Regions from separate parts of the Microbacterium sp. NPDC058342 genome, predicted to be linked through region 2. Evidence: predicted binding sites of a transcription regulator. Region 2 holds the regulator's gene; the other holds the start of a gene.
The links. The regulator LexA, encoded in region 2, represses DNA repair genes until DNA is damaged. The targets are predictions, from matches to a motif close to TCGAACANNTGTTCGA.
Positions count from the first base shown of each region.

Region 1: a site for LexA is predicted at 8,419-8,434, ahead of recA (recombinase RecA). Genes of this name have one in related genera too.

Region 1 covers NZ_JBHXID010000001.1:1,378,528-1,393,139, reverse strand. The annotation lists gene ACFWHT_RS06320 (class I SAM-dependent methyltransferase) at 1-461, shown strand, start outside; gene ACFWHT_RS06315 (LLM class flavin-dependent oxidoreductase) at 503-1,885, opposite strand; gene dapF (diaminopimelate epimerase) at 1,978-2,850, opposite strand; gene ACFWHT_RS06305 (GNAT family acetyltransferase) at 2,886-3,329, opposite strand; gene ACFWHT_RS06300 (dihydrofolate reductase family protein) at 3,326-3,874, opposite strand; gene miaA (tRNA (adenosine(37)-N6)-dimethylallyltransferase MiaA) at 3,919-4,839, opposite strand; gene miaB (tRNA (N6-isopentenyl adenosine(37)-C2)-methylthiotransferase MiaB) at 4,836-6,386, opposite strand; gene ACFWHT_RS06285 (regulatory protein RecX) at 6,448-7,167, opposite strand; gene recA (recombinase RecA) at 7,170-8,219, opposite strand; gene ACFWHT_RS06275 (DUF3046 domain-containing protein) at 8,467-8,688, opposite strand; gene ACFWHT_RS06270 (helix-turn-helix domain-containing protein) at 8,705-9,013, opposite strand; gene ACFWHT_RS06265 (CinA family protein) at 9,194-9,676, opposite strand; gene pgsA (CDP-diacylglycerol--glycerol-3-phosphate 3-phosphatidyltransferase) at 9,673-10,248, opposite strand; gene ACFWHT_RS06255 (DNA translocase FtsK) at 10,248-12,980, opposite strand; gene ACFWHT_RS06250 (ribonuclease J) at 13,056-14,612, opposite strand, start outside.
Region 2 covers NZ_JBHXID010000003.1:218,773-233,384, reverse strand. The annotation lists gene ACFWHT_RS14930 (TrmH family RNA methyltransferase) at 1-452, opposite strand, end outside; gene rplT (50S ribosomal protein L20) at 529-915, opposite strand; gene rpmI (50S ribosomal protein L35) at 951-1,148, opposite strand; gene infC (translation initiation factor IF-3) at 1,221-1,874, opposite strand; gene ACFWHT_RS14910 (DUF1844 domain-containing protein) at 2,087-2,479, shown strand; gene ACFWHT_RS14905 (SseB family protein) at 2,626-3,420, opposite strand; gene priA (bifunctional 1-(5-phosphoribosyl)-5-((5-phosphoribosylamino)methylideneamino)imidazole-4-carboxamide isomerase/phosphoribosylanthranilate isomerase PriA) at 3,404-4,150, opposite strand; gene hisH (imidazole glycerol phosphate synthase subunit HisH) at 4,270-4,908, opposite strand; gene hisB (imidazoleglycerol-phosphate dehydratase HisB) at 4,905-5,528, opposite strand; gene ACFWHT_RS14885 (histidinol-phosphate transaminase) at 5,525-6,616, opposite strand; gene ACFWHT_RS14880 (LysM peptidoglycan-binding domain-containing protein) at 6,659-7,045, opposite strand; gene lexA (transcriptional repressor LexA) at 7,357-8,043, shown strand; gene metE (5-methyltetrahydropteroyltriglutamate--homocysteine S-methyltransferase) at 8,137-10,449, opposite strand; gene ACFWHT_RS14865 (methylenetetrahydrofolate reductase) at 10,446-11,396, opposite strand; gene ACFWHT_RS14860 (prolyl oligopeptidase family serine peptidase) at 11,513-13,372, shown strand; gene smpB (SsrA-binding protein SmpB) at 13,374-13,850, opposite strand; gene ftsX (permease-like cell division protein FtsX) at 13,905-14,612, opposite strand, start outside.

The DNA.
Region 1 (14,612 bases), on a different contig from region 2:
GCGACTTCCTCGACCTCGGGTGCGGCTGGGGGCCGATCACGCTCACCATGGCCCTCTCCGCCCCGCACGCCACCGTGTGGGCCGTCGACGTCAACGAGCGGGCCCTGGATCTCACCCGCCGCAACGCCGAGGCGCTGGGCCTCACCAATGTCAACGCCGTGCGGCCCGAGGATGTTCCCGCCGATGTGACATTCCGCACCATACGCTCGAACCCGCCCATCCGCGTCGGCAAGAGCGAGCTGCACGACATGCTCGAGAAGTGGCTCCCCCGACTCGAGGAGCGCAGCGACGCGTGGATGGTCGTTCAGCGCAATCTCGGGGCGGACTCGCTGCAGCGCTGGCTCGCCGCGACGTTCGACTCCGGTTACAGCATCCACCGCGCCGCCACGGGCAAGGGCTACCGGGTGCAGAAGGTGCGCAGGCACGGCAGCCCGCCGACCGCTCCCGTCATCGTCGCCTGACCGGCGCTGCGCTCGGGCGCGGCGAGATGGCCCGTGCCGACTCAGACCCGCGCGGGCGAGCTCACGCTGAACGCGGCGCCGCGATGCTCCGACGGCAGCCGGTCACCGCGTCCGAAGAGCTTGTGCCGGAGCGTGCCCGGGGTGTACTCGGTCTGGTAGACGCCGCGACGCTGCAACTCCGGGACGATGTGCTCGACGACGTCCTCGAAGGTCCCCGGGGTGATCGCGTAGGCGAGGTTGAATCCGTCCACATCCGTCTCCTCCACCCACTCTTGGAGGAAGTCCGCCACCTCCGCGGGAGAGCCGACGACCCGCGGCCCCAGGCCGCCGATGCTTCCGAGCCGCGCGATGTCGCGCACCGTCCAGGTCCTGCCGTCGTCGGTGTTCTGCTGGAAGTTCGCGACCGTCGACTGGATGGCATTGCTCTTGACGTTCCCGATCGGCTCGTCGAGGTCGTAGGTCGACAGGTCGATCCCCATCCAGCCGGACATGAACACCAGCGCTCCTTCGCCGCTGGCGTACGACAGGTACTCCTCGTGCTTCGCGTGCGCTCCTTCGCTCGTCTCATCGGTGATGATCGTGAGCAGCGTGTAGATCTTGGCGGAGTGACGATCGCGTCCGGCCGCCTCGAGCGCGTCGCGGATGCGGCCGACGGTCGCGGCGAGCACGCTCTTGGTCGGCGCGGCGACGAAGATCGCCTCGGCGTTCCCCGCGGCGAACGCGATGCCCCTCGGCGAGGCGCCGGCCTGGTAGACGACGGGCGTGCGCTGCGGCGACGGCTCCGAGATGTGGATGCCCGGCACCGTGAAGTGCTCGCCGTGGTGTGCGATGGGGTGCACCTTGGACGGATCGGTGAAGACCCCGGTCTCGCGATCGCGGATGACCGCATCGTCCTCCCACGAGCCCTCCCAGAGCTTGTAGGCCACGTCGAGGTACTCATCGGCGATGTCGTAGCGCTGATCGTGCTCGACCTGATCGTCGTGCCCCATGTTGCGTGCGGCCGACGGGAGGTATCCGGTGACCACGTTCCAGCCGACCCGCCCCTGCGTGATGTGATCGAGGGTCGTCATGCGCCGTGCGAACGGATAAGGATGCTCATAGGCTGTTCCCGCCGTCACGCCGAAGCCGAGGTTCTCGGTGACGGCCGCCATCGCGCTCACCAACAGGATCGGATCGTTCACCGGCACCTGAGCGGCGTGACGGATGGCGGCCTCGTTCGAGTCGCCGTAGACGTCATAGGTCCCGAGCACATCGGCGATGAAGAGCCCGTCGAAGTGTCCTCGCTCCAGCAGCTTCGCCAGCTCGGTCCAGTAGCTCAGCTCCTTGTACCGCGAGGACTGGTCGAGAGGATGACGCCACAGTCCCGACGACTGATGGGCGACGCAGTTCATGTCGAAGGCGTTGAAGCGGATCTGCTTGCTCATGCCCACCATGGTGGACGATGGAGCGCCCGACGCGCTTGTCGCGCGTCATTCGGCGTCGCATTCCGCGTCGTCGTACGGCGGGCGTGCTGAGCTCAGGCGAGATCGATCTCGCCGCGGTACACGAGCTGCGCCGGTCCCGACAGCGCGACGTGCTCGCCGTCCTCCGCGGGGAACATGCGCACGCCGAGCGTTCCTCCCGGCACCTCGACGCGCCACTGGTGCGGTGCTCGGGCCCCGGCCCAGTGCCGCACGGCGAGGGCGGATGCCACCGCACCGGTGCCGCAGCTGAGCGTCTCGCCCGCACCGCGCTCGTGCACGCGCATGCGCACGTGCCCGATCCCGTCGCGCACGAGGGGTTCGCCCGGCACCACGAACTCGACGTTCGCGCCTCCGACGGGCGCGGGGTCGAGAACCGGGGTCGGGTTCAGGTCGAGACCGGCGAGCTCGTCCTCCGAGGCCAGTGCGACGACCACGTGCGGATTGCCGACGTCGATGCCGAGGCCGGGTCGTGCGACCGCGAGGCCGGATGCGCGCGCCAGCGGCTCGCCGCCCGCGAGCCGCCATCTTCCGAGATCGACCTGATAGCCGTTCTCGCTGCGGATGACGTCGCGCACGCCCGCGCGGGTGCCGATCGGCACCGTCGCCCCCGGCTCGATGGACGCCAGGCCTGAGCGGAGCAGGTAGTGCACGAACACCCGGATGCCGTTGCCGCACATCTCGGCGATGGAGCCGTCGGCGTTGCGGTAGTCCATGAACCACTCCGCGCCGGGTTCCTCCTCGAGAGCGGCGGACCCTTCGGGGAGGGATGCGGAGCGCACCACGCGCAGCACGCCGTCGGCCCCGACGCCGAAGTTCCGGTCGCACAGGGCCTGCACCTGGCTGGGAGTCAGATCGAGATTCCCATCGACGTCCTCGATGATGACGAAGTCGTTGCCGGTGCCGTGTCCCTTGGTGAATGCGACCATGGGAACAGTCTAGAGAGCGCCGGATGCCCGCATGCTCACGCCGTCCGCTCGCCGGCCGCATCGGCGATGAGTCGCCTGCCGCTCATCGCGACGTCGATTCGCTCGGAGCCGATCCGGTCGTAGAAGGCGAGCACGATCTCGTTGCCTGGTCGCACCATCAGCTGCACCTTCGGACAGCCCAACGCGACGAGGCGTCGCTCCGCCTCTTCCACGAGCAGCCGCCCGATGCCTTCGCCTCGCCGGTTCGCGGCGCTGGCCAGGTAGTACAGCCAGCCGCGGTGCCCGTCGTAGCCGGCCATGACCGATCCGACGATGCGCCCGCCATCCTCGGCGACGAGGAGCAGATCAGGCCACACCGCGCGGGAACGCTCGATATCGGCGTACGGGTCGTTCCACGGACGGGTCAGGCCGGCCTCATCCCACAGGGCGACCACGGCATCCGCATCCCCCGGGGCGAACGATCTCAGCTGAAGGTTCATGCGGCGTCTCGCCCCTGCGCGTCGTGAAGCACGCGATACCGGGTGCAGGCGAAGGCGCGGTTGCGCGCGACGTCGATCAGCTCGAGGTCGAGCCGACGCGGCAGCAGGGGTGCTCCGGCGCCGAGGGTCACGGGTGCGAACTGCACCCAGACCTCGTCAAGCAGCCCCGCGTCGGCGAACTGCCCGGCGAGCTCTCCGCCGCCGACGATCCAGATGTCCCGCCCCTCTGCCACGGCGGTCATCTCCGCGTGCACCCGCCGGACATCCCCCTGCACGAGGCGCACGTCACCGTGCTGCGGCGGTCGCAGGTCACGGTGCGTGAACACCCAGGTGGGCTGGTCGTACGTCCACTCGCCGTTCTCGTGCTCCATCACCCACTCGTACGTGGTGGCCCCCATCGCGAGCGCGCCCACGTCGGCGATGAACCCCGGGTACGCCATCGGACCGTTCTCGTCGATGTCCTGATTCAGCAGCCAGTCCAGCGAATCGTCGGGGGTGGCGATGAAGCCGTCGAGCGATGATGCGGTGTAGAAACAGGTGCTCATGCTCCCATCCTCGCCGAGGCCGCCGACATCGGCGACGAGACGCGTCACGCCGTGAGTGCCAAGACGTCCACCGGGTGCTCGAGCCACTCGATGCCCGGATAGCGCTTGAACCAGGAGACCTGACGACGCGCATAACGACGCGTCAGCGCCTGGGTCTCGGCGACCGCCTGCTGTTCGGAGACGTCCCCGCGCAGCTGCGCCAGGGCCTGCGCGTACCCGATCGCTCGCGACGCGGTGGCACCGCCCTCGATCCCGGCCTCGCGGAGCCGAGCGACCTCATCGAGCATCCCGTCCCGCCACATGCGCTCGACGCGCCGGTCGAGACGCTCCACGAGCACCTCTCTGGGGGTGTGCATGCCGAGGATCCGGGTCTGCGGGAGCCAGAGCGCCGGTTCGTCCGGCAGAGCCGCGCCATGGGTGACGCCACCCTGCGCGAGCACCTCGAGTGCCCGCACGATGCGCCGCCCGTTCCTGGGGTCGATGCGCGCGGCGGTGACCGGATCCTGCTGCCGCAGCCGCTCGAACAGTTCTCCGGCGCCGAGATCGTCGAGCTCGGTCTCCAGTGCCGCACGCACAGCGACGTCCCTCGGCGGGAACCGGAAGTCGAAGATCACGCTCGAGACGTACAGGCCCGAGCCGCCCACGAGGATCGCGTCGCCACCGCGTGCGTGGATGTCCTGCACTGCCGCCCGCGCCGCGGGCTGGTATCCGGCGACGGCGGCCTCTTCGGTGACCTCGAGCACGTCGAAGAGGTGGTGCGGGATGTGTCGGCGCTCCTCCGCGGAGAGCTTCGCCGTTCCGATGTCCATGCCCCGGTACAGCTGCATGGCGTCGGCGTTGACGATCTCCGCCGCGTTGCCGCGGGACCTCAGACTCTCGGCGAGATCGAGCGCGAGATCGCTCTTGCCCGTCCCGGTGGCGCCGACGACGGCCCACAGGCGCGGGCCGGGCGCCGTCGGAGTCACACTCCCGCGCGCAGGGTCGGCAACCCCAGCGAGACGGCGCGCGGAGCGCCCGCCTCCCCCGTGGCCGCCGGCACGGCGCAGGACGCCGCCTGCGCGCGGTCCCAGGCGTCGCCGCCGCGAGTGCGCCGGATCCGCAGGGGCGCTCCGGTCGGGTCGTCGGCGAGGAGGTGGAAGGGAGCGCCGTGCGTGATGGTCACCGTCACGACGTCGCCGGGACGAGGCAGCTCCGATCCCGGTGTCACCTCGAAGTGCACCAGCCGGTTGTCTTCCGCGCGACCGGTGAGCCGGTGCGTCTCGGCATCCTTCTTGCCCTCACCGACCGACACCAGGACCTCGACCTCGCGGCCGACCTGCTTCTGGTTCTCTTCGAGTGAGATGCGCTCCTGCAGGGCGATCAGTCGGTCGTAGCGCTCCTGCACGACCTCCTTGGGCACCTGCTGCTCCATCGTCGCAGCAGGCGTGCCTTCACGGATCGAATACTGGAAGGTGAACGCCCCCGAGAAGCGGGACTGCTCCACGACGCGCAGGGTGTCCTCGAAGTCCTCGTCGGTCTCGCCCGGGAAGCCGACGATGATGTCGGTGGTGATCGCGGCGTGCGGGATCCGCTCGCGCACGCGGTCGAGGATGCCGAGGTAGCGGGAGCTGCGATAGGAGCGGCGCATCGCCTTGAGGACCCGGTCGCTGCCCGACTGCAGGGGCATGTGCAGCTGCGGCATCACGCTCGGCGTCTCGGCCATCGCGTCGATGACGTCGTCGGTGAACGCGGCCGGATGCGGACTCGTGAACCGGATGCGCTCGAGCCCCTCGATCTCACCGGCCGCGCGCAGCAGCTTGCTGAAGGCCTGACGGTCGCCGAACTCGACGCCGTAGGAGTTGACGTTCTGGCCGAGCAGCGTGACCTCGATCGCGCCGTCCTCGACGAGCAGACGGATCTCGTTGAGGATGTCGCCGGGCCGACGGTCCTTCTCCTTGCCGCGCAGGCTCGGCACGATGCAGAACGTGCAGGTGTTGTTGCAGCCGACCGAGATGGACACCCAGCCGCTGTGCGCGGAGTCGCGCTTGGTGGGCAGTGTCGAGGGGAAGACCTCGAGCGCCTCGAGGATCTCGAGCTCAGCGTCGCCGTTGTGGCGTGCACGTTCCAGGAGCCCCGGCAGCGAGCCCATGTTGTGCGTGCCGAACACCACATCCACCCACGGCGCCTTGTCGAGCACGGCCTGCTGGTCCATCTGTGCGAGACAGCCGCCGACGGCGATCTGCATGCCCTGATGCTTGTCCTTGCGCGACTTCAGATGGCCGAGAGTGCCGTAGAGCTTGCCCGCCGCGTTGTCCCGTACCGCGCAGGTGTTGATGATCACGATGTCGGCGTCCTCGCCGGCACCCGCCGGGACGTACCCGGCGCTCTCCAGCGACCCGGAGAGACGCTCGGAGTCGTGCACGTTCATCTGGCAGCCGAAGGTGCGGACCTCGTAGGAGCGCCGGCGCCCATCGGCATCGATCGCGGCCGTGGAGGGCGCGATGATCGTCGGTTCGGAGGAGAGAGAAGACATGATCCTGCCATTCTACGATCCGCGGAGCGGGGCGGCTCAGCGCGGCACCGCCCCGCCGCCGTCAGTCCGAATCGACGAACCGCACGCCGCTTCTGCCGCTGCCGACCTCGCCCAGTGCGGTACGTGCCGCGTTCATGGCGACGGAGCCTGCGTACCCGCGTCGGGCGAGCTGGCCGAGCAGGCGTCGCAGCGCGGTGTCCGGCTCCAGACGGCTCATCCCGGATGCCTTGCTGCGGGCGAACTCGAGAGCGCGCTCCGCGTCGTCGTCGGGCAGTTCCTCCAACGCCTCATCGATGATGTCGCGGGGAATGCCGCGCTGCGACAGTGCCCGTGACAGCGCCACTCGCCCCTGGCCTTTGCGCTCGACGCCCGAGGTCACCAGCAGTGACGCCAGTGTCCGGTCATCGAGATAGCCCCGGGTCTGGAACTCGTCGAGGATCACCTCGATCGCCTCGCGATCGACGTGATTGTCGCGCAGGACCGTTCGGGCCTCGGAGACCGAGAGCTGCTTGGCCCGCAGCCGGCGGACCAGGCTCTCCTCACCACGCCGGCGCACCTCGTCGGCGTCCGGCTCGGCGTCGCCGCCGTCACTCGGACTCTCGTCGGCCGCGAACGCGTCGTGTCGCCTCGGACCGTCGGCCAGCACCGAACGCCAGAGGCCCTCGTCACCGGTGTGACGCGGCACCGCTCCCACCGGATCATCCTGCGATCCGGTCCCGCGCGCGCCGAAGAGGGGGATGACGGGGGCGAGGTGCTCCTCGCCCCCTGTCGGACGCGTCATGATCAGGCCGGACGACGCTCAGCGAGCTCGTCGGTCGGCGTCTCGGCGACCGCCTTCACACCGATGCCCAGCTTCTGCTTGATCTGGTTCTCGATGGCGATGGCGATGTCGTCGTTCTTGAGCAGGAAGTTGCGGGCGTTCTCCTTGCCCTGGCCGAGCTGGTCACCGTCGTAGGTGTACCAGGACCCGGACTTCTTCACGATGCCGTGCTCCACGCCGAAATCGATCAGGCTGCCCTCACGGGAGATGCCGACGCCGTACAGGATGTCGAACTCGGCCTGCTTGAAGGGCGGCGCCATCTTGTTCTTGACGACCTTGACGCGGGTGCGGTTTCCGACCGCCTCGGCACCGTCCTTCAGCGTCTCGATCCGGCGGATGTCGAGGCGCACCGACGCGTAGAACTTCAGCGCCTTACCTCCGGCAGTGGTCTCCGGCGAGCCGAAGAAGACGCCGATCTTCTCGCGCAGCTGGTTGATGAAGATGGCCGTGGTCTTGGTCTGGTTCAGTCCACCGGTCAGCTTTCGCAGCGCCTGCGACATGAGGCGAGCCTGCAGGCCGACGTGCGAATCGCCCATCTCGCCCTTGATCTCGGCCTCGGGAACCAGGGCAGCGACGGAGTCGATGACCACCAGATCGATCGCGCCGGAGCGGATCAGCATGTCGGCGATCTCCAGAGCCTGCTCGCCGGTGTCGGGCTGCGACACCAGCAGCTGATCGATGTCGACGCCGAGCTTGCGGGCGTACTCGGGGTCGAGTGCATGCTCGGCGTCGATGAACGCGGCGATGCCGCCCGCTCGCTGAGCGTTGGCGATGGCGTGCAGCGTGAGAGTGGTCTTACCGGAGGACTCGGGTCCGTAGATCTCGATAATGCGTCCGCGCGGAAGCCCTCCGATGCCGAGTGCGCTGTCCAGCGCGATCGATCCCGTCGAGATCACTTCGACGGGGGCGCGCTCATCGCTGCCCAGTCGCATGATCGAGCCCTTGCCGAACTGGCGCTCGATGTGCGCGAGTGCGGAATCCAGTGCCTTCTCGCGGTCGTCGGTTGATGGCATGACGTGCTCCTCTGTCTCTCGAAATGCTGCCGCCTGTAGGCTGTCGCGGCCCCTCCGGGATGGAGGAACTCTGCGACAAGGCGCATGGCCGGTGCCACATCCATCACCGTAGAGGCGGCCACCGACATCGCATTCGGAGAACCACGTTCTGTGGAGAGGGATCGCACCACGACCACTTGTGCAGAACGATACGCGCTCATCGAACACATCTTCGACGACACGCCGGGCGCGGGGTCGCCAGATTCGATCAGCTGCGGCGCGGCTCCATGCGTCCGACGCCGTAGCGGCGCTCGGCGGGCACGTCGACCTCATCGCACAGCGCCAGCCAGATCTCACGCGGGGCCACGCCGGCGTCCAGCGCATCGCTCGCGGTGCGCCCGAGCGCGCCGAGAACGAGATCCTGAGTCAACGACGTCGCCCGACCGCCGAACTCGTCTTCGACGGCGCGGAGGAACTCGCTTCGTCTCATATGCGCGTCGCGACGCTCAGTGCAGAGAGAGCTCGGGCTCGACCGAGGCGACCAGGTCGTCTGGCACCACGTCGGGGAAGCCGGTCAGCCCCTCGAGGACGGAGATGCGGTCGCCGACCTCGCGCATGATCGTGGAGATGGGGACGTCGAGTGCGTCGGCGACCGAGGCGAGGATCTCGCTGGACGCCTCCTTCTGCCCGCGCTCCACCTCACTGAGGTATCCGAGGGCGACGGATGCCTTGCTCGCGACCTGTCGGAGCGTGCGACCCTTCTGCAGGCGGAAGTCCCGCAGCACATCGCCGATCTCCTGTCTGACAAGGATCATCGGAACCCCCTCTCCTCGGTGCCACCCGGAGTCCCGTCCGAGTGGATCGCCAGTCTAACCCGACCGGGTGACGCTGAATCTACTGTTTCTCTCTGTGCTTCCGTTGTGAGATCTGTTGCGGTGGTCGTTCTGGTGTGTCGATTCTTGAGCACATCCCTATCAACCTTCGTGCTGGGCACGCTATTCCCGCACGGCCGAGAGAGCCAACGAGATCGCCGCGTCACGCGCCTGCATGCGGATCTCGTCACGCGATCCCGTCAGGATCAGGGCAGCGGAGCGCAGCCCGCGGGGAGTGCACACGCCGACGTGCACGGTGCCGACCGGCTGGCCGTCGGGTGAATCGGGTCCGGCGATCCCGGTCGTCGAGATGCCCACGTCGGCCGGGCGCCCGTCGACGGCGAGGGTCCGGCGCACGCCGTCGGCCATCTGCCTCGCGACCTCCGCATGAACGGGCCCGTGCTCCGCGAGTAGGTCGCCGTCCACACCCAGCAGGGCCTGTTTCAGCGGGGTCGCGTAGGCGACGACCGCGCCCAGGAGCACGGCGGAGGCGCCTGGCACCGTCACGATCTCCGCTGTCACCGCTCCCCCGGTGAGAGACTCTGCGACGCCGAGCGTCCAGCCGCGTTCCCGCGCGGCGGCGACCAATCGCTCTGCGTCGGTCACGCCGCGCTCCTGCGCCCCCGCACCTGCGCGACGACGTAGTCGATGCCGCTGGCGACCGTGAGCGCGAGCGCGAGGATCATCAGCACGAGCGTCGTGACCGTCCACGCCGTCATCCCGATCCAGACGTGCAGGGGAAGCAGCGCCCAGCCGAGGGCCACGGCCTGCACCACGGTCTTGATCTTGCCCATCCATGCGGCGGCCACGACCTGCTCGTGCACGATCGTGAAGCGGTGGATGGTGATGCCCCACTCCCTCAGCAGGATGATGACCACGATCCACCACGGAACCTCGCCCAGGATCGCGAGTCCGAGGAACCCCGCGCCGGTGAGCAGCTTGTCGGCGATCGGGTCCCACAGCTTGCCGAAGTCGCTGACGATGTCATATCGACGTGCGAGAAAGCCGTCGACCCAGTCGGTGGAGATCGCGAACACGAACAGCACGCCCGCGACCCAGCGCATGGCGAGGTCGGTCGCGCCCGCCGGCCCGGCGATCAGGAGCAGGACGAAGAAGACGATGGCCAGCGGGATGCGGGCGACCGTGATCGCGTTGGGCAGCTGCCTCGGAATCGCCATCAGTCGCGTCCCGTCAGGCCCCAGGCGTCCTCGTCGCCGTCGTCCTCGCTCTCGACGACGGGAAGGTCCTCGAACTGCTTCTCGACCGGGTCGTGCGCGTACCTGTCGGACTCCGCCGGTGCGGCCGCGGCCGGCTGGGCGGCCGGCGCGTCGTCACCGCGCAGCTTGGCCAGCACCGCAGGCAGCTGCTCGTTCGTGACGAGCACGTCGCGTGCTTTGGAACCTTCGGACGGGCCGACGATCTCGCGGGATTCGAGCAGGTCCATCAGGCGCCCCGCCTTGGCGAAGCCGACGCGCAGCTTGCGCTGCAGCATCGACGTCGAGCCGAACTGCGACGAGACGATCAGCTCGGCGGCCGCGAGCAGAAGCTCGAGGTCGTCGCCGATGTCCTCGTCGACCTCCTTCTTGCGCGCCTCGGCCGACTCCTGCACATCCGGCCGGTATTCCGGCCGGGCCTGCTGGGTCACGTGCTTCACGACCGACGCGATCTCGCTCTCGTCGACCCACGCGCCCTGAAGTCGGAACGGCTTGGACGAGCCCATCGGCGAGAACAGCGCGTCACCCTGCCCGATGAGCTTGTCGGCACCCGGTGCATCGAGGATCACGCGACTGTCGGTGACGCTCGTCACGGCGAACGCCAGACGCGATGGCACGTTGGCCTTGATGAGTCCGGTGACCACGTCGACGCTGGGGCGCTGGGTGGCGAGCACGAGGTGGATGCCCGAGGCACGAGCGAGCTGGGTGATGCGCACGATCGAGTCCTCGACATCGCGCGGGGCGACCATCATGAGGTCGGCGAGCTCGTCGACGACCACCAGGAGGTACGGATACGGCTTGAGCACCCGCTCGCTGCCGGCGGGCACCTCCACCTCGCCGGCGCGGACGGCACGGTTGAAATCGTCGATGTGACGGAAGCCGAACGACGCGAGGTCGTCGTACCGCATGTCCATCTCCTTCACCACCCACTGCAGCGCCTCGGCGGCCTTCTTCGGGTTCGTGATGATGGGGGTGATCAGGTGCGGCACGCCGGCATAGCTGGTCAGTTCCACGCGCTTGGGGTCGATGAGCACCATCCGCACGTCGGCGGGTCGGGCCCTCATCAGCAGGCTCGTGATCATGGAGTTCACGAAGCTCGACTTGCCCGAGCCGGTGGACCCGGCCACCAGCAGGTGCGGCATCTTGGCGAGGTTGGCGACGACGATGTTGCCGCCGACGTCCTTGCCGACGCCGATCGTGAGCGGGTGCGTGCTCTTCTGCGCCGCGGACGAGCGCAGGACGTCACCGAGGGCGACCGTCTCCTTGTCGACGTTCGGGATCTCGATGCCGATCGCGCTCTTGCCGGGGATGGGCGAGAGGATGCGCACGTCGTTGGAGGCCACCGCATACGCGAAGTTGTTGCTCAGCTGCAGGATCTTCTCGACCTTGACGCCGTGCCCGACCTCGACCTCGTACTGCGTGACCGTCGGGCCGCGCGAGAAGCCGGTGACCTTCGCGTCGACCTTGAACTGCTCGAGCACACTGGTGATCTGCTCGATCGTGCGATCCGTCGCATCCGAGCGGACCACGGGCGGCGGACCCGATTTGAGCACGCCGGGCGAGGGCAGGATGTAGGGCGCCGCGGGCGGCTGGGGCCCACTTGCTCCCGGGCCCGCGGTGCCGAAGCCGTCCAGGCCCGGAAGCTCACCGGTCGAGCCCTCGTCGTCGAGGAGCGCGGTGGTGTTCTGCTCGTCGAGCAGTCCCGTGAGGGCGCTGACATCGGTGAGGACCTCGGTGGCGGCGTCATAGGGCTGGTCGTCGACGATGACCGCCTGCTCGTACGCCGACTTCTTGCCCGGCTCCTCCAGCAGCGCCGTGAGCGCCTGCGAGTCGACGCCGTCGTCGGGGTCCTCCTCACGGCCGGTCTTGTTGCGGCGCCACCAGGGCAGCGCGTCGTCCTTCTCGTCGGCGTCCTGCGGGGACTCGTCCGCCGCCGCCTCCCGCACAGGCCGTTCGGCGCCGAACATCCACGCGTACAGGTCGCCGAGCCGCTCGCCGATGCGGTTGGGCGGGGTCTTGGTGAGGATCAGGATGCTGAGAGCTGCCAGCAGGCCCAGCACGATGTAGGCGACGACCGGCGTGAGGAAGGCCAGCGGTTCGCCGAGCATCCATCCGAAAAGGCCGCCCGCGGCGCTCAGCTCGGGCATCCCGTCCCGGGGCTGGGGTCGCGAGAGCACACCGAACTTGTCCACCGCTCCGGATGCGACGTGGCAGAAGCCGGCCATCGCGAGCGTGAAGAACCCGAACCCGATCCCGATGCGTCCGTTGTCGTGCACGGAGGCCGGATGGCGGAACAGCCATCCCGCCAGCAGGAGCAGGAGCACGGGCAGCACGAACGCCACGCGCCCGATCAGAAGACCCCAGGTGTAGGCGCTGATCATCTGCGCGACCTGCTCGCCGATGAAGAACCACTCCACCACGGCGCCGGCGCAGGCGAGCAGCACCAGCAGGAACGGGAAGCCGTCGCGTCGCTGGTCCTTCTCGAGCGCCTCGGGGCCGAACGCCCGGAACAGCCCACCGACCCCGTGCGCGAGGCCCAGCCACATCCGCGCGATCACCGGGGGCTTGTCGGCTTCGTCGACGTACTTCTTCGGCGCGGGCGCGGCCTTCGCGCTCGACCTCGGAGCCGTCTGCCGCTTCGGACGCGACGAGGGCGCGTCAGACGCGCGCTCAGACTTCGTGGTACTCCTGGCCATGCCCTCCACGGTACGGCCGTCGACCGACATCCGGCCGTAGTGACGCGGGTTTCCGCGGGATCACACCCGAATCGGCTATGCCTCGATGACGAGAGGAACGATCATGGGGCGGCGACGCAGCTTCTGGTTGACCCAGCGGCCGATCGTGCGGCGCACGATCTGCGAGAGCGCATGGTTGTCGCGCACTCCGTTGCCGGCGGCCTCCTTGAGTGCCGCGACGATCTTCGGCGCGACGTCGTCGAACACGCGATCGTCCTCCGCGACGCCGCGGGCATGGATCTCCGGGCCGGAGATGATGCGGCCGGTGGCGGAGTCGACGACCACGATGACGGAGACGAAGCCCTCTTCTCCGAGGATGCGGCGATCCTTCAGGTCGGCATCAGTGATCCCGCCCACCGTCGAGCCGTCGACGTAGACGAAGCCGATGTCGAGCTGGCCCGCGACCGCGGCCTCGCCGTCGCGAAGGTCGATCACCGTGCCGTTGGATGCGATCAGCGTGCGCTCCGGATCGATTCCGGTGTCCTGGGCGAGCTTGGCGTTCGCCATCAGGTGACGGTACTCCCCGTGCACGGGGAGGACGTTCTTCGGCTTGAGGATGTTGTAGCAGTAGATCAGCTCGCCCGCTGCGGCGTGCCCGGAGACATGCACGCGCGCATTGGCCTTGTGCACGACGTTGGCGCCGAGCTTGGTCAGCCCGTCGATCACGCGGTACACCGCGTTCTCGTTGCCCGGGATCAGGCTCGAGGCGAGGATGACCGTGTCGCCCTCCCCGGGCTCGATGGCATGGTCGAGGTTGGCCATACGGCTCAGCACGGCCATCGGCTCGCCCTGCGAGCCGGTGGACATGTACACGATCCTGTCGTCGGGCAGGTCACGCGCCTTCTTGTAGTCGATCAGGACGTTCTCGGGGACGTTCAGATAGCCCAGCTGCTCGGCGATCGTCATGTTCCGCACCATGCTGCGGCCCAGGAAGGCGACCCGTCGTCCGTGTGCGTGCGCGGCATCGATCACCTGCTGCACCCGGTGCACATGGCTGGAGAAGCTGGCCACGATCACGCGTCGCGGCGCCTTGCCGATCACCTGGTCGAGCACGGGGCCGATCGAGCGCTCGGTCGGCGTGAACCCCGGCACGTCGGCATTGGTGGAGTCCACGAGAAAGAGGTCGACGCCCTCCTCGCCCAGGCGCGCGAAGGCGCGAAGATCGGTGATGCGGCCGTCCAGCGGAAGCTGGTCCATCTTGAAGTCGCCGGTGGCGAGCACCAGGCCCGCCGGCGTGCGGATGGCGACGGCGAGGGCATCCGGGATGGAATGGTTGACCGCGATGAACTCGAGGTCGAACGGGCCCACCCTCTCCTGCTGCCCCTCCTTCACCGTGAGCGTGAAGGGCCTGATGCGGTGCTCCTTGAGTTTCGCCTCGACGAGCGCGAGCGTGAGGCCCGACCCGATCAGCGGGATGTCGCCCTTCAGCCGGAGCAGGTAGGGCACCGCCCCGATGTGGTCTTCGTGCCCGTGGGTGAGCACGATCCCGACGATGTCGTCGAGGCGGTCCTTGATCGGCTCGAAGTCGGGCAGGATCAGATCGACGCCCGGCTGGTGCTCCTCGGGGAAGAGCACGCCGCAGTCGACGACGAG
Region 2 (14,612 bases):
TCCACCGTGCGGCCCGTGAGCACCACGGCATCCGCTCCCGCCGCGTCGGCGGCCCGGATGATGGTGCCGAGGTTCCCGGGGTCGCGCACCTCTTCGCAGATCGCGACGAGGCGCGGCGACGCCGAGAAGATGTCGCGCACCGAGGTCGGTGTCTGCCGGGCGACGGCGACGAGCCCCTGGGGTGTGACGGTGTCGGCCATCGACGACAGCACGTCCTCGGTGACGAACTCGACCTCGATGCCGCCGTCGGCGGCGAGCTCGCGCACGTCGGCGTGCTTCTCCCACGCGGTGGGCGTGGCGAACAGCTCGACGATCGCATCCGGGAGGTAATGCAGCGCCTCGCGCACCGACTGCGGCCCCTCCAGCAGGAACAGACCGGTCTCGGTCCTGGCGCTGCGCTTGGTCAGCTTGGCGACGGCGCGGACACGGGGCGAGCGTGGGTTCTCGAGCACGCTCTCAGTCTAGGGTGGCGGGAACGACGGAACGGGCGCCTCCCCGTAGGGAGACGCCCGTTCACGATCGGATCGATCAGGCAGCCGACTTCGGAGCGTTCACGTCCGACGGAAGAGCGTTCTTCGCGACCTCGACGAGGGTGGCGAACGCGGCGGCGTCGGTCACGGCCAGCTCGGCCAGCATGCGACGGTCGACCTGCACGCCGGCGAGGCCGAGGCCCTGCATGAAGCGGTTGTAGGTGATGCCGTTCTGACGTGCGGCGGCGTTGATGCGCTGGATCCACAGGCGGCGGAAGTCGCCCTTGCGCTTGCGACGGTCACGGTACGCGTAGACGAGGGAGTGGGTGACCTGCTCCTTGGCCTTGCGGTAGAGGCGCGAACGCTGGCCACGGTAGCCCGAGGCGCGCTCGAGGATGACGCGACGCTTCTTGTGCGCGTTTACCGCGCGCTTGACTCTTGCCATTTTCCTGGATTCCTATTCGTACGTTCGGGCGACGGTCAGCCGCGGCCGAGAAGCTTGTTGGCGACCTTGGCGTCGGCCTTGGAGAGGACCTGGTCCTGGTTCAGGCGACGAGTCCGGCGGCTCGACTTGTGCTCGAGGTTGTGGCGCATGCCGGCCTGCTGCTTCTTCAGCTTTCCGCTGCCGGTGATCTTGAAGCGCTTCTTCGCACCCGAGTGGGTCTTCTGCTTCGGCATCTTCTCTTCCTTCGTGTGGCGCCCTGGCGGGCGACGGTGGGTACCCGCACAGGCGGGAGCTGGTGGGGCGGCTCAGGCCGCGGATTCGTCCGTGGACTCGGATGCTGCGCCGGTGCTGCTCTTGGCCTCGCGCGCGGCCTGCTTGTTGGCCGTGCGGACCGCGTTCTGCTCGGCCTTGGCCTCGGACTTGTTCTTCAGGGGAGCGACGACCATGACCATGTTGCGGCCGTCGATCGTGGGGTTCGACTCGACGGTTCCGAACTCTGCCACGTCCTCGGCGAACTTGCGCAGCAGACGCACGCCCTGCTCGGGACGCGACTGCTCGCGACCGCGGAACAGGATCATGGCCTTGACCTTGTCGCCCGCCTTGAGGAAGCCCTCGGCGCGCTTGAGCTTGGTCGTGTAGTCGTGCGCCTCGATCTTCAGGCGGAACCGCACCTCCTTGAGGATGGTGTTCGCCTGGTTGCGACGCGCTTCCTTCGCCTTCTGGGCAGCCTCGTACTTGAACTTGCCGTAGTCCATGATCTTGACCACGGGCGGCTTGGAATTCGGGGCGACCTCGACGAGGTCGAGATCTGCTTCCTGGGCCAGACGCAGCGCTGCCTCGATGCGGACAACACCGATCTGCTCACCCGCTGGGCCGACGAGGCGGACCTCGGGGACGCGGATGCGCTCATTGGTACGGGGATCGCTGATGCGGAGCTCCTTAGACGTGGTTTCGGCCACCGAGGAGCTGTCTGCTTCTCGGGCGAAATCGGAGTTCTCCCCACCCGCCGACGCATTCAGACGCACCGGCTTGTGACACCCTTTCCACCGGAGTCCGGCGGGGTGTGGAACCCGGTAGCCTGGAACGGCAAGCGCGGGTGGGAATGAATCCTCTTTCGTATCAGAGCATGACACTCTGAAGCCCGCAGAAGTCTACCAGAAAGCACCACGAAGTGACGATTCCGGGATCCGATGCCGCAGGCGACGAGCGCCACGAGCGCTGGGAGAAGCAGGAGGAGGCCGCCAACGCGGCCACCAGGGACATCGCGGACGTCGCCGCCGTGGAGGTGATCACCACCACCGCCGTGCATCTGATGAGCGCCGCGGCCGTCAAGGTCGGCCTGGCCGACGACCCCTCCTCGCAGCTCGACCTCGACGAGGCTCGCAAGCTGATCAACGCCCTCGCCGGCCTGATCACCGCCGGAGCGCCCGAGATCAGCGACATGCACGCCCGGTCGCTGCGCGACGGGCTGCGCTCCCTGCAGCTCGCCTTCCGCGAGGCATCGCCGATCCCCGATCCGATCGGCAAGGGTCCCGGCGAGAAGTGGACCGGCCCGGTCACCTGAGATCCACCGCTTCTTTCGCCCTCCCGCGAACTCTTCGCGCGGAGATGTGCGCTTCGCGCGGATGATTCCGCGCCATCGGTCCGCTGGAGGCGCGCAATTCCGCGGCACGTGCTCACCGAGCGGATGGCGCCCCAGCGCGCCAGGTCTCAGCCGGCGGAACGGGTCAGCTTCACCGTCAGCGAGTCGACGAGCACGGCCATCCGGTCGTCCGAGGCCCAACGCTGTGCGAGACGCGCGAGCACCGCGTCCAGCGTCTCGCGATCGAGCCCGTCGATCAGCTCGAGCGTGACGATCAGCTCGGGGCCGCGCATGCGGGCATCCGGGTCGCCCGGTGCGACCGACACGTCGATCACGGCCAGCTCGTGCGCGATGCTCTCGCGCAGCGCCGTGAAGACCTCGGGCGAGAGGAAGCTCGGCTCCCAGGGCTGGCCCTGCGCGATCGCCCACACAGCGGGCCGGCGGAACACGAACTCGGTGTCGGATGCGGGATCCAGCACGATCAGGTCGGTCTCCTCGCCGGCGGCCGACAACGCCACGTGGACGGCCTCGACCGGGATGGGACGAGCCCGGGCATCCCACCGGCGCATGGTGTCGACCGAGGAGAACGCGGGCTGGACCCGGCGCCCGTCGGGTCCAGCGACCGTGACGATCGACAGCTCCTGCGTCTTGTCGACCTTCAGGCCGGTGGGCCCTGTGCCCTCGTCGCCCTTCTCGGCGACCAACGGGATCAGCACGCGTGCGGGCCGGAACGCGTCGACGACCTCCGCCTGCGTTGCGGTGCCGGCGCGGAAGCGCAGCAGCGCGTCCAGCAGCGTGGGGTCAGCGGAGCCGTCATCCGCGGCGCGCGCGTTCGGCTCGAAGCTCCGGCCGGCCCATGGGACGCCGGCGGAGTCGGATCGATTCGCCCCGTGCTCGCAGGCGTCGTCAGAAACCGGCGACATCCAGCGCCTCGGCCAGGGTGAACTGGCCGGCGTACAGGGCCTTGCCGACGATGGCGCCCTCGACGCCGAGCGGCACCAGCTCGCGCAGCGCCGCGATGTCGTCGAGGCTCGCGACCCCGCCCGAGGCGATCACGGGCTTCGGCGTGCGCGAGGTGATCTCGCGCAGCAGATCGAGGTTGGGGCCGCGCAGCGTGCCGTCCTTCGTGACGTCCGTGACGACGTAGCGGCTGCAGCCGGCCTCCTCGAGACGCTCGAGCACCTCCCAGATGTCGCCGCCCTCTTCGGTCCACCCCCGCGCGGCGAGAGTCGTGCCGCGCACGTCGAGCCCGACGGCGACGGCCTCGCCGTAGCGGCTGATGACGTCGGCGGCCCACTCGGGGTTCTCGAGCGCGGCGGTGCCGAGGTTGATGCGGTTGGCACCGGACTCCAGCGCCGCCTCCAGGCTGGCGTCGTCGCGGATGCCCCCGGAGAGCTCGATGTTCACGCCGCGGTACTGCTTGATGACCTTGCGCAGGATGCCCGCATTGCTCCCGCGTCCGAATGCCGCGTCGAGGTCGACGAGGTGGATCCACTGGGCGCCCTGATCGACCCACTCCCCCGCGGCGTCCACCGGGTCGCCGTAGCTCGTCTCGGTGCCGGCCTCACCCTGGGTGAGACGCACCGCCTTGCCACCGGCGACGTCGACCGCCGGGAGGAGGATCAGCGAGGGGGACTGTGCGAAGTCGTTCATGACGTCCTTGGTTCGGGGGGATTCGCTTCGTGCGAACACGAGAGACGAGACTAGCCCGGGCGGATGCGCGGTTCAACACGAGCGCGTCGGGGTGACGGGCCGACCGTCCGGTCGGCGCGTCAGACGAGCGATCCGACCCAGTTGCGCAGGAGGCGGATGCCGGCTTCTCCGGACTTCTCGGGATGGAACTGGGTCGCCGACAGCGGGCCGTTCTCGACCGCGGCGAGGAAGCGCTCGCCGTGCGTGGCCCAGGTGACCGAGGGCTGCGCGAACCGGCCGGAGACCTCGAGGTCCCACGTCTTCGCCGCGTAGGAGTGCACGAAGTAGAAGCGCTCCTCCTCGACGCCCCGGAACAGCACGCTCCCCTCACCGGCCTCCACCGTGTTCCAGCCCATGTGCGGGAGCACCGGCGCATCCAGCTCGGCGACCGTGCCCGGCCACTCTCCCAGCCCCGCCACGTCCTGCCCGCGCTCGACGCCGCGTTCGAACATCACCTGCATCCCGACGCAGATCCCGAGCACGGGGCGCCCGCCCGCCAGCCGGCGGCCGATGATCTCGTCGCCGCCGTGGGCGCGCAGCGCCTCGGTGACGGCGGCGAAGGCACCGACGCCGGGGACGAACAGCCCGTCCGCCTCCTGCGCCGCCCTGCGGTCGCCGGTGAGCTCGACGTCGGCTCCCGCGGCGGCCAGGGCCTTGACCGCCGAGTGGACGTTGCCCGACTCGTAGTCGAACACCGCGACACGGGGCGTTCGGCTCACAGCGCGCCCTTCGTCGACGGGATGCCCTCGACGAGCGGATCGGACGCCTTCGCCTGTCGGAACGCGCGCGCGAACGCCTTGAACTCGGCCTCGGCTATGTGGTGCGGATCACGCCCGCCGAGCACTCGCACGTGCACGGTCAGCGCGGCGTTGAAGGCGATCGCCTCGAACACGTGCCGCACCAGGGAACCGGTGAAGTGCCCTCCGATGAGGTGGAACTCGAAGCCGGCGGGCTCGCCCTCGTGCACGAGGAACGGACGACCGGAGATGTCGACGACCGCCTGGGCGAGCGCCTCGTCCAGCGGCACCAGGGCGTCGCCGTAGCGACCGATGCCCGCCTTGTCGCCGAGCGCCTCGCGGACGGCCTGGCCGAGCACGATCGCCACGTCCTCCACGGTGTGGTGCGCGTCGATGTGCGTGTCACCGGTGGCCCGCACCGTGAGATCGGTGAGCGAGTGCTTCGCGAATGCCGTGAGGAGGTGATCGAAGAACGGGACCGAGGTGCTGATGTCGCCGCGCCCGGAGCCGTCGAGATCGATCTCGACCTCGACCGTCGACTCGGAGGTGCTGCGGGTGCGCCGCGCCGTTCGAGGGGCCTGTGTGGTGCGGGGCTCGTTCATGAAGCCGATCCTATCGAGGCGAGTGCTTCCAGGAATGCCGTGGTCTCCGCCTCGGTGCCGGCCGTGACACGCAGGTGGCCGGGGATGCCGATGTCGCGGATGAGCACCCCCCGGTCGTAGAGCGCCTGCCAGACGGCGCGAGGATCGTCGACACCGCCGAACAGCACGAAGTTCGACCACGACGGGTGCGGGATGTAGCCCAGCGCCTCGAGCGTGGCCGAGATGCGGTCGCGCTGCTCGGAGATCTCGTCGACCATCCTCAGCATGGTCGACGAGTTGCGCAGCGCCGCGGTCGCGGCCGCCTGGGTGAGAGCGCTCAGGTGGTACGGCAGACGCACGAGGCGCAGCGCGTCGATGAACGCGGGGTCGGCCGCCAGGTACCCGACACGTGCGCCGGCGAAGGCGAACGCCTTGCTCATGGTCCGGGAGACGGCGAGCCGGGGACGACCGGTCAGCAGCGACAGCGCTGAGGGCGCCTCTTTCGGCGCGAACTCGTGGTACGCCTCATCGACGATCACGATGCCACGAGCGGCCTCGTACACGGCGTCGACGACGTCCAGTCCGAGCGGTGTGCCGGTCGGATTGTTCGGCGAGCAGAGCAGCACCACGTCCGGGTCGGCGGCGCGCACCTGCGCTGCCGCGCTCCCGGCGCTGATGCGGTAGTCGTCCTCGCGCGTTCCCGTGAGCCACGTCGCCCCGGTGCCCTGGGCCAGCAGCGGATACATGGAGTAGGTGGGCGCGAACCCGAACACGGTGCGCCCGGGACCCGCGAAGGCCTGCAGGATGTGCTGCAGCACCTCGTTCGAGCCGTTGCCCGCCCAGATCCAGTCGGCCGTCAGCCCGTGTCCGAGGTACTCGGCGAACGCCTCACGGAGAACCGTGAACTCCCGATCGGGGTAGCGGTTGACGTCGCTGAGTGCGAGGGCGACGTCGTCGAGGATGTCGCCGATCACCGCATCCGGGACCGGATGGGTGTTCTCGTTCACGTTCAGCGCGACCGGCAGAGGCGCCTGCGGCGCGCCATACGGAGTGAGCCCGCGCAGATCGTCGCGGAGGGGAAGCTCGTCGAGAGAGGTCACCTTCTCCATGGTAGAGCGCCTGCGTACGGGTCCTTCCCGCATGACGCAGCGTCAGCGCGAGTACTGCACCGGGATCGCGATCTCGGCGCCCACCTGGATCGACCCGCTGCGGAGGTTGTTCAGACGCTGGATGTCGTCGATCACGTCGCGCGGGTCGACTTCCGGGGCGACCTCGGTGGCGATCGACCAGAGCGAATCGCCGGGCAGAACGGTCACCGTCTCGAACGAGATCTCGGCCACCTCGTCGCCGGATGCCAGGGCCGAGCCGCCGGCGAGAACCGAGAGGCCGATGCCGACCACGAGCGGAGCGGCCGCCACCGCGACCAGCAGCCGGCGACCGCGCGCCGTCAGGCGCAGACGCGTCCGCTGCGCCGAACGGCCGTCCGCAACCGCCGGAACGCGAAGAAGCGCGGGGGTCGGGATGCTGATGGTGCTCATGCGGTGCTCCTCTGGTCGGCCCGCCGAAAGGCGAGGGGCGGAACTGGTGCAGCTTTCGCATCCGGCATCCGGCCGGGGACGCCGGATGCGAAGCTACGTTCCGAATGTATCTTCGAACTCGAACATCTGTCAAGAACTCTTCGAAATCCACGCCCGAAAGTTCTCGACACGCTCGAACAGATCTTCCGTTCTCGGCGAAAACTCGGATACGGTTTCGATACGGACAGCCCACCACGGGCCACCGACATTCGAATCGGACGTCCGCGAGGGCGCGGATTCACGACAGGGCCGGCACGGCAGAAGGAGCACCGATGAGCGACGACCAGACCCCGGCATCCGATGCTCCGCGCACCCGTCGGCGAAAGAACCTGAGCGCCAAGCAGATGGCCATCCTGGAGGTCATCCAGACCTCGATCGCCCGGCACGGCTATCCGCCGAGCATGCGGGAGATCGGAGACGCCGTCGGACTGAAGTCGCTCTCCAGCGTCACGCATCAGCTCGGCCAGCTCGAGCTGAGCGGGTACCTGCGCCGCGACCCGGGCAAGACCCGCGCGATGGAGGTGCTGATCGACCTGCCGGGCACGAGCACCGAGAGCCCCGCCGACACCGCGCCGGCCGTCGGCGACGCCGCGCTCGTGCCCCTGGTCGGTCAGATCGCCGCCGGTATCCCCATCACCGCGGATCAGCAGGTCGAGGAGATCTTCCCGCTCCCCCGCCAGCTGGTCGGCAAGGGCGACCTGTTCATGCTGAAGGTGAGCGGTGAGTCGATGATCGACGCGGCCATCTGCGACGGCGACTGGGTCGTGGTGCGCACGCAGCACGACGCCGAGAACGGCGAGATCGTCGCGGCGATGATCGACGGCGAGGCGACGGTCAAGACGTTCCGCCGTCGCGACGGCCACACCTGGCTGCTCCCGCGCAACTCGGCGTTCGAGCCGATCCTCGGGGACGAAGCGGTCGTCCTCGGCAAGGTCGTGGCGGTGCTGCGCGCCGTCTGAGCGCGTCGGGACGGCTTCGAAACGTCCAGACCCCTCCGGGTCGCTGGATCACGGAGGGGTCTGGACGCCATGGCGGGAGCCGGCGCCTCCGGATCAGGCCGGGACGTTCACATCCTGCCGGACGCGGTGCGTGGCCTCGACGATGTTCTGCAGTGAGGCGATCGTCTCGTCGTAGCCGCGGGTCTTCAGGCCGCAGTCCGGGTTCACCCACAGCTGACGCAGCGGCAGCTCTGCCACGGCGCGGCGCAGCAGCGACTCGATCTCCGCCACGCTCGGCACGCGCGGGGAGTGGATGTCGTACACGCCCGGGCCGATACCGTGATCGAAGCCCTGAGCGGCGATGTCCGCGACGACCTCCATACGGCTGCGCGCCGCCTCGATGGAGGTGACATCGGCGTCCAGCGCGCGGATCGCGTCGATGATCACACCGAACTCCGAGTAACAGAGATGGGTGTGCACCTGCGTGGCGGCCGCCGCGCCTCCGGTCGCCAGCCGGAAGGCGCGCACCGACCAGTCCAGATAGGCGGCCTGGTCGGCCGCTTTGAGCGGCAGCAGTTCGCGCAGCGCCGGCTCGTCGACCTGGATGATCGCGATCCCCGCCCGCTCCAGATCGGAGATCTCGTCGCGCAGCGCCAGCGCCACCTGGTTCGCCGTGTCGGCGAGCGGCTGATCGTCGCGGACGAACGACCACGCCAGGATCGTGACGGGCCCGGTGAGCATCCCCTTCACCGGCTTGACGCTCAGCGACTGCGCGTACTCCGCCCACGAGACCGTGATCGGCGCCGGCCGCGACACGTCGCCCCACAGGATCGAGGGCCGCGTCGCACGCGATCCGTACGACTGCACCCAGCCGTGCTCGGTCACGGCGAAGCCGTCGAGGTGCTCGGCGAAGTACTGCACCATGTCGTTGCGCTCGGCCTCGCCATGCACCAGCACGTCGAGCCCGAGGTCCTCCTGCAGCGAGACGACGCGGTCGATCTCGGCCCGCAGGAAGCTCTCGTAGTCGTCCTGCGGAAGCTCGCCTCGGGTGAACTGCGCACGTGCCCGGCGGATGTCTCCGGTCTGCGGGAAGGAGCCGATGGTCGTCAGCGGCAGCGCGGGAAGGCTCAGCGCCTGCTGCGCGCTCTCGCGCTGCGGGTAGGGGGCACGCGAGAAGTCCTGCTCGACGAGCCGGCGCTCCCGCACCGCGCCGTCGCGGACGCCGGGCGCATCGCGGCGGTCGTCCAGCGCCGCCGTCGCGGCATCCAGCTCGGCGGCTATCCCCGCGCGGCCCTCGCCGAGTCCGCGGGCCAGGGTCACGACCTGACCCACCTTCTGGTCGGCGAAGGCCAGCCACGACACGAGGCGCCGATCCAGCTTCGCCTCGTCGTCGACGTCGTGCGGCACGTGCAGCAGCGACGTCGAGGTGGACGCCGCGACCGCCGGAGCGCCGAGGTCGCGCAGCGCCTCCAGCTCGGCGAAGGCCCCGGCGAGATCGCCGCGCCAGATGTTGTGTCCGTCGACGACGCCGCCGACCAGGGTCTTCTCTCCCAGTTCGGGCAGTTCTGCGGGCAGTGCGCCGCGCACCAGGTCGATGCCGATCGCCTCGATCGGCGCGGCGGCCAGTGCCGGCAGCGCCTCGCCGAGATCCGCGTACGGAGCAGCGACGAAGATCGCCGGGCGCTCGGTCGCGCCGCCCAGGACCGCCAGTGCGCGACGTGCGGCGTCCGCCAGGCGCACGGTGGAGGCGGGCAGCGACTCGCTGACCAGCGCCGGCTCGTCGAGCTGCACCCAGTCGGCTCCCGCCGCCTTGAGGGACGCGAGCAGCTCGACGTAGACGGCCACGAGGTCGTCGAGACGCGACAGCGGATCGAAGCCCTCCGGCGCGGCATCCGACGCCTTCGCCAGGGCCAGCAGTGTCACCGGCCCGACGATGACGGGCCGGGTGCGCAGCCCCGCCGCCGCAGCCTCTCCCACCTCGCGGGCGAGGCGATGGCTGGAGAGGGAGAAGACCGTCTCCGGCCCGATCTCGGGCACGAGGTAGTGGTAGTTGGAATCGAACCACTTGGTCATCTCCAGTGGCGCGCGATCCCCCTCGCCTCGCGCGATCGTGAAGTAGGCGGGAAGCCCGATCGTGCCGTCCGCCTCGCGGAGGTCCTCGAAGCGCGACGGGATCGCACCGACCGTGACGGCCGCGTCGAGCACCTGGTCGTAGAACGAGAACGACTCGGGGATCGACGAGTCATCGCGTCCGAGCCCGAGACCGGCGAGCCGCTCCCTGTTCTCCGCACGCAGCTCTGCGGCGGCCGTCTCGAGCGCGTTCTCGTCGATGCGACCGGCCCAGAACGCCTCGACGGCCCTCTTCAGCTCGCGGCGGCGTCCGATCCGGGGATAGCCGAGGATCGTCCCGGCGGGGAAAGCGGTCATGAGGTTCCTTTCGATGGGCGGGAGAGCTGCGGTTCGGGCACGAGGCCGGCCTGAGCGAGCACGTCCAGCACGGTCTCGTGCTGATTGAACGCGTAGAGGTGGACGCCGGGAGCGCCGCCCGCGACGACGTCTCGCGCGAGCCCGGCCGCCCATTCGACGCCGATCCGCCGGCGGCCCTCGACGGTCGGCTCGACCTCGAGCGCGATCGAGAGCTCGCCCGGAAGCTCCTCGCCGGTGAGCTCGAGGACGCGCGCCAGACGCGCGGGCGAGGTGATGGGCATGATGCCGGGAAGGATGGGGATGGTCACACCCGCCCGCCGCGCCCGTTCGACGAAGGCCAGATAGTGGTCGGGGTGGAAGAAGAGCTGGGTGATCGCGAGAGTCGCCCCGGCGGCCTCCTTGGCCAGCAGGGCGTCGACGTGCTGGCTGCTGTAGGCGGAGCGGGGATGTCCGTTGGGGAACGCCGCGACGGCGATGCTCACCTTGCGCCGAGGGGCCACCCGCACGGCTCCCGGATTGCCGGGCACCGGAGACTCCTCGTAGGGGGCGCGCTCCGCCTGGACGCGGTCGATCAGCTGGACGAGCTGCGCGGAGCTCTCCAGATCGCCGAGGAAGGGCTCGGCCTCGTCGTGCCCCGCGGGCGGGTCGCCGCGCAGGGCGAGGAAGCTGAGGATGCCCGCATCGAGGAACTCCCGGATCAGCCGTGCAGCCCCCGCGTAGGTGTTGCCCACGCAGGTGAGATGCGCCAACGGCTCCACGGCCGTGCGGTTTCGGATGTAGCGCAGCACGTCGAGAGAGCGTCCGCCTGTGGATCCGCCGGCGCCGTACGTCACGGAGAGGAAATCCGGCCCCGCAGCGGCGAGCCGGTCGATGGTGTCGTGCAGCGCGCGGGTGCTCTCGGCCGAGCGGGGCGGGTAGAGCTCGAAGGAGAAGGGCACCTGGCTCATGTCTTCTCCTCACTGACGGGCGCACGGGTGGTGTCTCAGCACGGTAGAACGCGCTCAGGGCCGGGCGCACACTGTGTGACGCCGTGTGTCGAGTGGACGCTCGATAGGCTCGCAGCATGATCGCGCCGTACGGTTCCTGGCCCTCGCCCCTCTCTGCCGCGGAGGTGTCCCGGGCGCCCGCCCGCATCGACGGAGCGTGCTTCGTCGGCGAGGAGATCTGGTGGGGCGAGTCCGTGCCGGACCAGGGCGGCCGGGTGACGGTGCGCAGCTCCACGGGTGCCGAGATCCTGCCCGAGCCCTGGAACGCGCGCTCCCGCGTGCACGAGTACGGAGGCGGAGCGTGGACGGCGGATGCCGAGGGCACGCTGTTCTTCGTGAACGCGACCGACCAGCGGGTGCACTGCATGCCGCGGGACGGCGAGCCGCGGCCGCTGACCGCGGAGGGCGCCGCCTTCGGCGGCCTGTCACTGCAGCAGGGCCGGCTGTTCGCGGTGCGCGAGGACCTGCGCGCGGAGCCGCACCTGCGCGCCATCGTGGAGATCCCGCGGGATGGCTCGGCGGCGGACGACGAGCGCGCCCTGCGCGTGCACGCTCAGGGCCCTGGCTTCTTCGCGCATCCCGCACTCTCCCCCGACGGAGAGCGGGTCGCGTTCGTGGAATGGCCTGTCGGTGCGATGCCGTGGCAGCGCGCCCACCTGCTCGTCGCCGGCCCGGAGCGGATCGTGGACGCCGGCGCCCGCACGGCGCTGCAGCCGCACTGGGCATCCGATGACGAGCTGCTGCACCTCGACGACACGAGCGGGCGGTGGAACCTGCGACGCCTGCACCTGTCCGGCGCGGAGACGGTGTCGGTCGAGGACGTCGCGCCCGCCGACGCCGATACCGGCGGCGGGCTGTGGGTGCTCGGAAACCGGTGGTACCGGATGCTCGAGAACGGACGGATCGTGGCGGTGCGCACGAACGGCGCCGACGAGATCGTGCTCATCGACCCGGCCACCGGCCAAGCGCACCCGCTCGCGGTGCCCGTCACCGGCGATGCGAGCGTCGACGACGCCGCCGGGACGCGCGTGCTGATCTCGGGCAGCGGCGCGGATGTCGACAAGGGGCTCTGGCTCGTCGACTCGGCTTCCGGCGAGGTCACGGCCGTGCGCGGCGGTGCCCCTGTCGACGCCGACTGGATCCCCCTCGCCAGGCCCGTCACGTTCGACGGCCTGCACGGGCCCGTGCACGCGTTCGACTACCCGCCCACCCACCCGGACGCCGAGGCGGGCGAGGGCGAGCTGCCGCCCTACATCGTCATGGTGCACGGCGGACCGACCTCCCACGTCTCGGGTGCGGCATCCACCGCCTACGCGTACTGGACCAGCCGCGGCATCGGCGTGCTCGACGTGAACTACGGTGGGTCGACCGGCTACGGGCGCGAGTACCGCGAGCGACTGGACGGCCGGTGGGGCATCGCCGACGTCGACGATGTGATCGCCGCGGCGCGCGGGCTCGCAGACGCCGGCCTCGCCGACCCGGACCGGATCGCGATCCGGGGCGGATCCGCCGGTGGGTGGACGGTGCTGTGCGCGCTGGTGCGCGGCGGCGCGTTCGCCGCCGGCATCTCGCGCTACGGCGTCGCCGATCTGCGGATGCTGGCGGCTGAGACGCACGACTTCGAGGCGCGCTATCTCGACGGGCTCGTGGGACCCCTGCCCGAGGCGGAGGACGTGTACCTCAAACGGTCCCCGCTCTCGCACCCCGACCGGATCGATGTCCCGGTGCTGCTGGAGCAGGGCGAGGACGACCGGGTCGTGCCGCCTTCCCAGGCCGAGGCGATCCGCGACGCCCTGACGGCCCGCGGCGTACAGCACGAATACGTGCTGTACCCGGGCGAGGGGCATGGCTTCCGCCGCGCCGAGACCATCATCTCGTCCCTGGAGACCGAGCTGGCGTTCCTCGCACGGACCTTCGGCTTCGAACCGCGGGGCTGAGCTACTCCCCCACGCGGTTGCGCAACCGCATGGCGCGCTCGGCCTCGCGAGTGTCCTGACGCTCTCGGAGCGTCTGGCGCTTGTCGTACTCGCGCTTGCCCTTCGCGAGCGCGATCTCGACCTTGGCGCGCCCGTCGGAGAAGTACAGCCGCAGCGGGATCAGCGTGTACCCACCGGCGGAGACGGCGTGCTCGAGCTTGTGGATCTCGTCACGGTGCAGCAGCAGCTTGCGGATGCGCTTGGCGGAGTGGTTGGTCCAGTGGCCCTGGGAGTACTCCGGGATGTGCACGGCGTCGAGGAACGCCTCACCGCCCTTGATGTAGGCGTAGCCGTCACTGAGGTTGGCACGCCCCTGGCGCAGCGACTTGACCTCGGTGCCGGTGAGCACGAGGCCAGCCTCATACGACTTCTCGAGGTTGTAGTCGTGACGCGCGCGACGGTTGGTCGCGACGACCTTCTCACCGCGTTCCCTGGGCATGTTCTTCTCCTGACGATGGGACAGCCCATCAGTCTATCCGGTTCGACCGGCCGATCAGGTGCGCAGCCAGCGGCGGATCGCGAAGCCGGCGGACAGCGCCGAGAGCAGCACGCCGATCCCGATGAGCACGGGCACGACGAACGCGGCGTCCTGCATTCCCACCAGGGGCCGCATGAACGGCACGCGCTCCGCGAGATACCCCTCGACGCCGAAGTGCACGCCGGCGAGCACCGCCGCACTCGCGAGAACCGAGCCGAGGAACGCGGCGAAGACGCCCTCGAGCACGAACGGTGTCTGAATCGAACTGTTCGACGCACCGACCAGACGCATGATGCCGATCTCCTTGCGCCGCGCGTACGCCGAGAGCCGGATGGTCGTCGCGATCAGCAGGACGGCCGCGATGAGCATCAGCGCGGCCACGCCGACCGCGATGTACGTCGCGACCGTGAGCGCGGAGAACAGCGGATCGAGCAGCTTGCGCTGGTCCTTCACGGCGTCGACGCCCGCCTGCCCGCCGAACGCCTCGGAGATCACCTCGGACTGCTGAGGGTCCTTCATGGTGATGCGGAAGTCGACCGAGGTGTTGTCCACTCCGATCACGCCCGCCTGCTCCTCGCCGAGCTGCGCGACGATGTCCTGGAACGCCTCCTCCTTGGTCTGGAAGCGCACCTCGCTGATCAGCGGTGCCAGCGCGTCGCCCTCGAGCGCCTGCTCGACCTCGGCGATCTGTTCCTCGGTGGCTTCGCCGCCGACGCAGGTCGG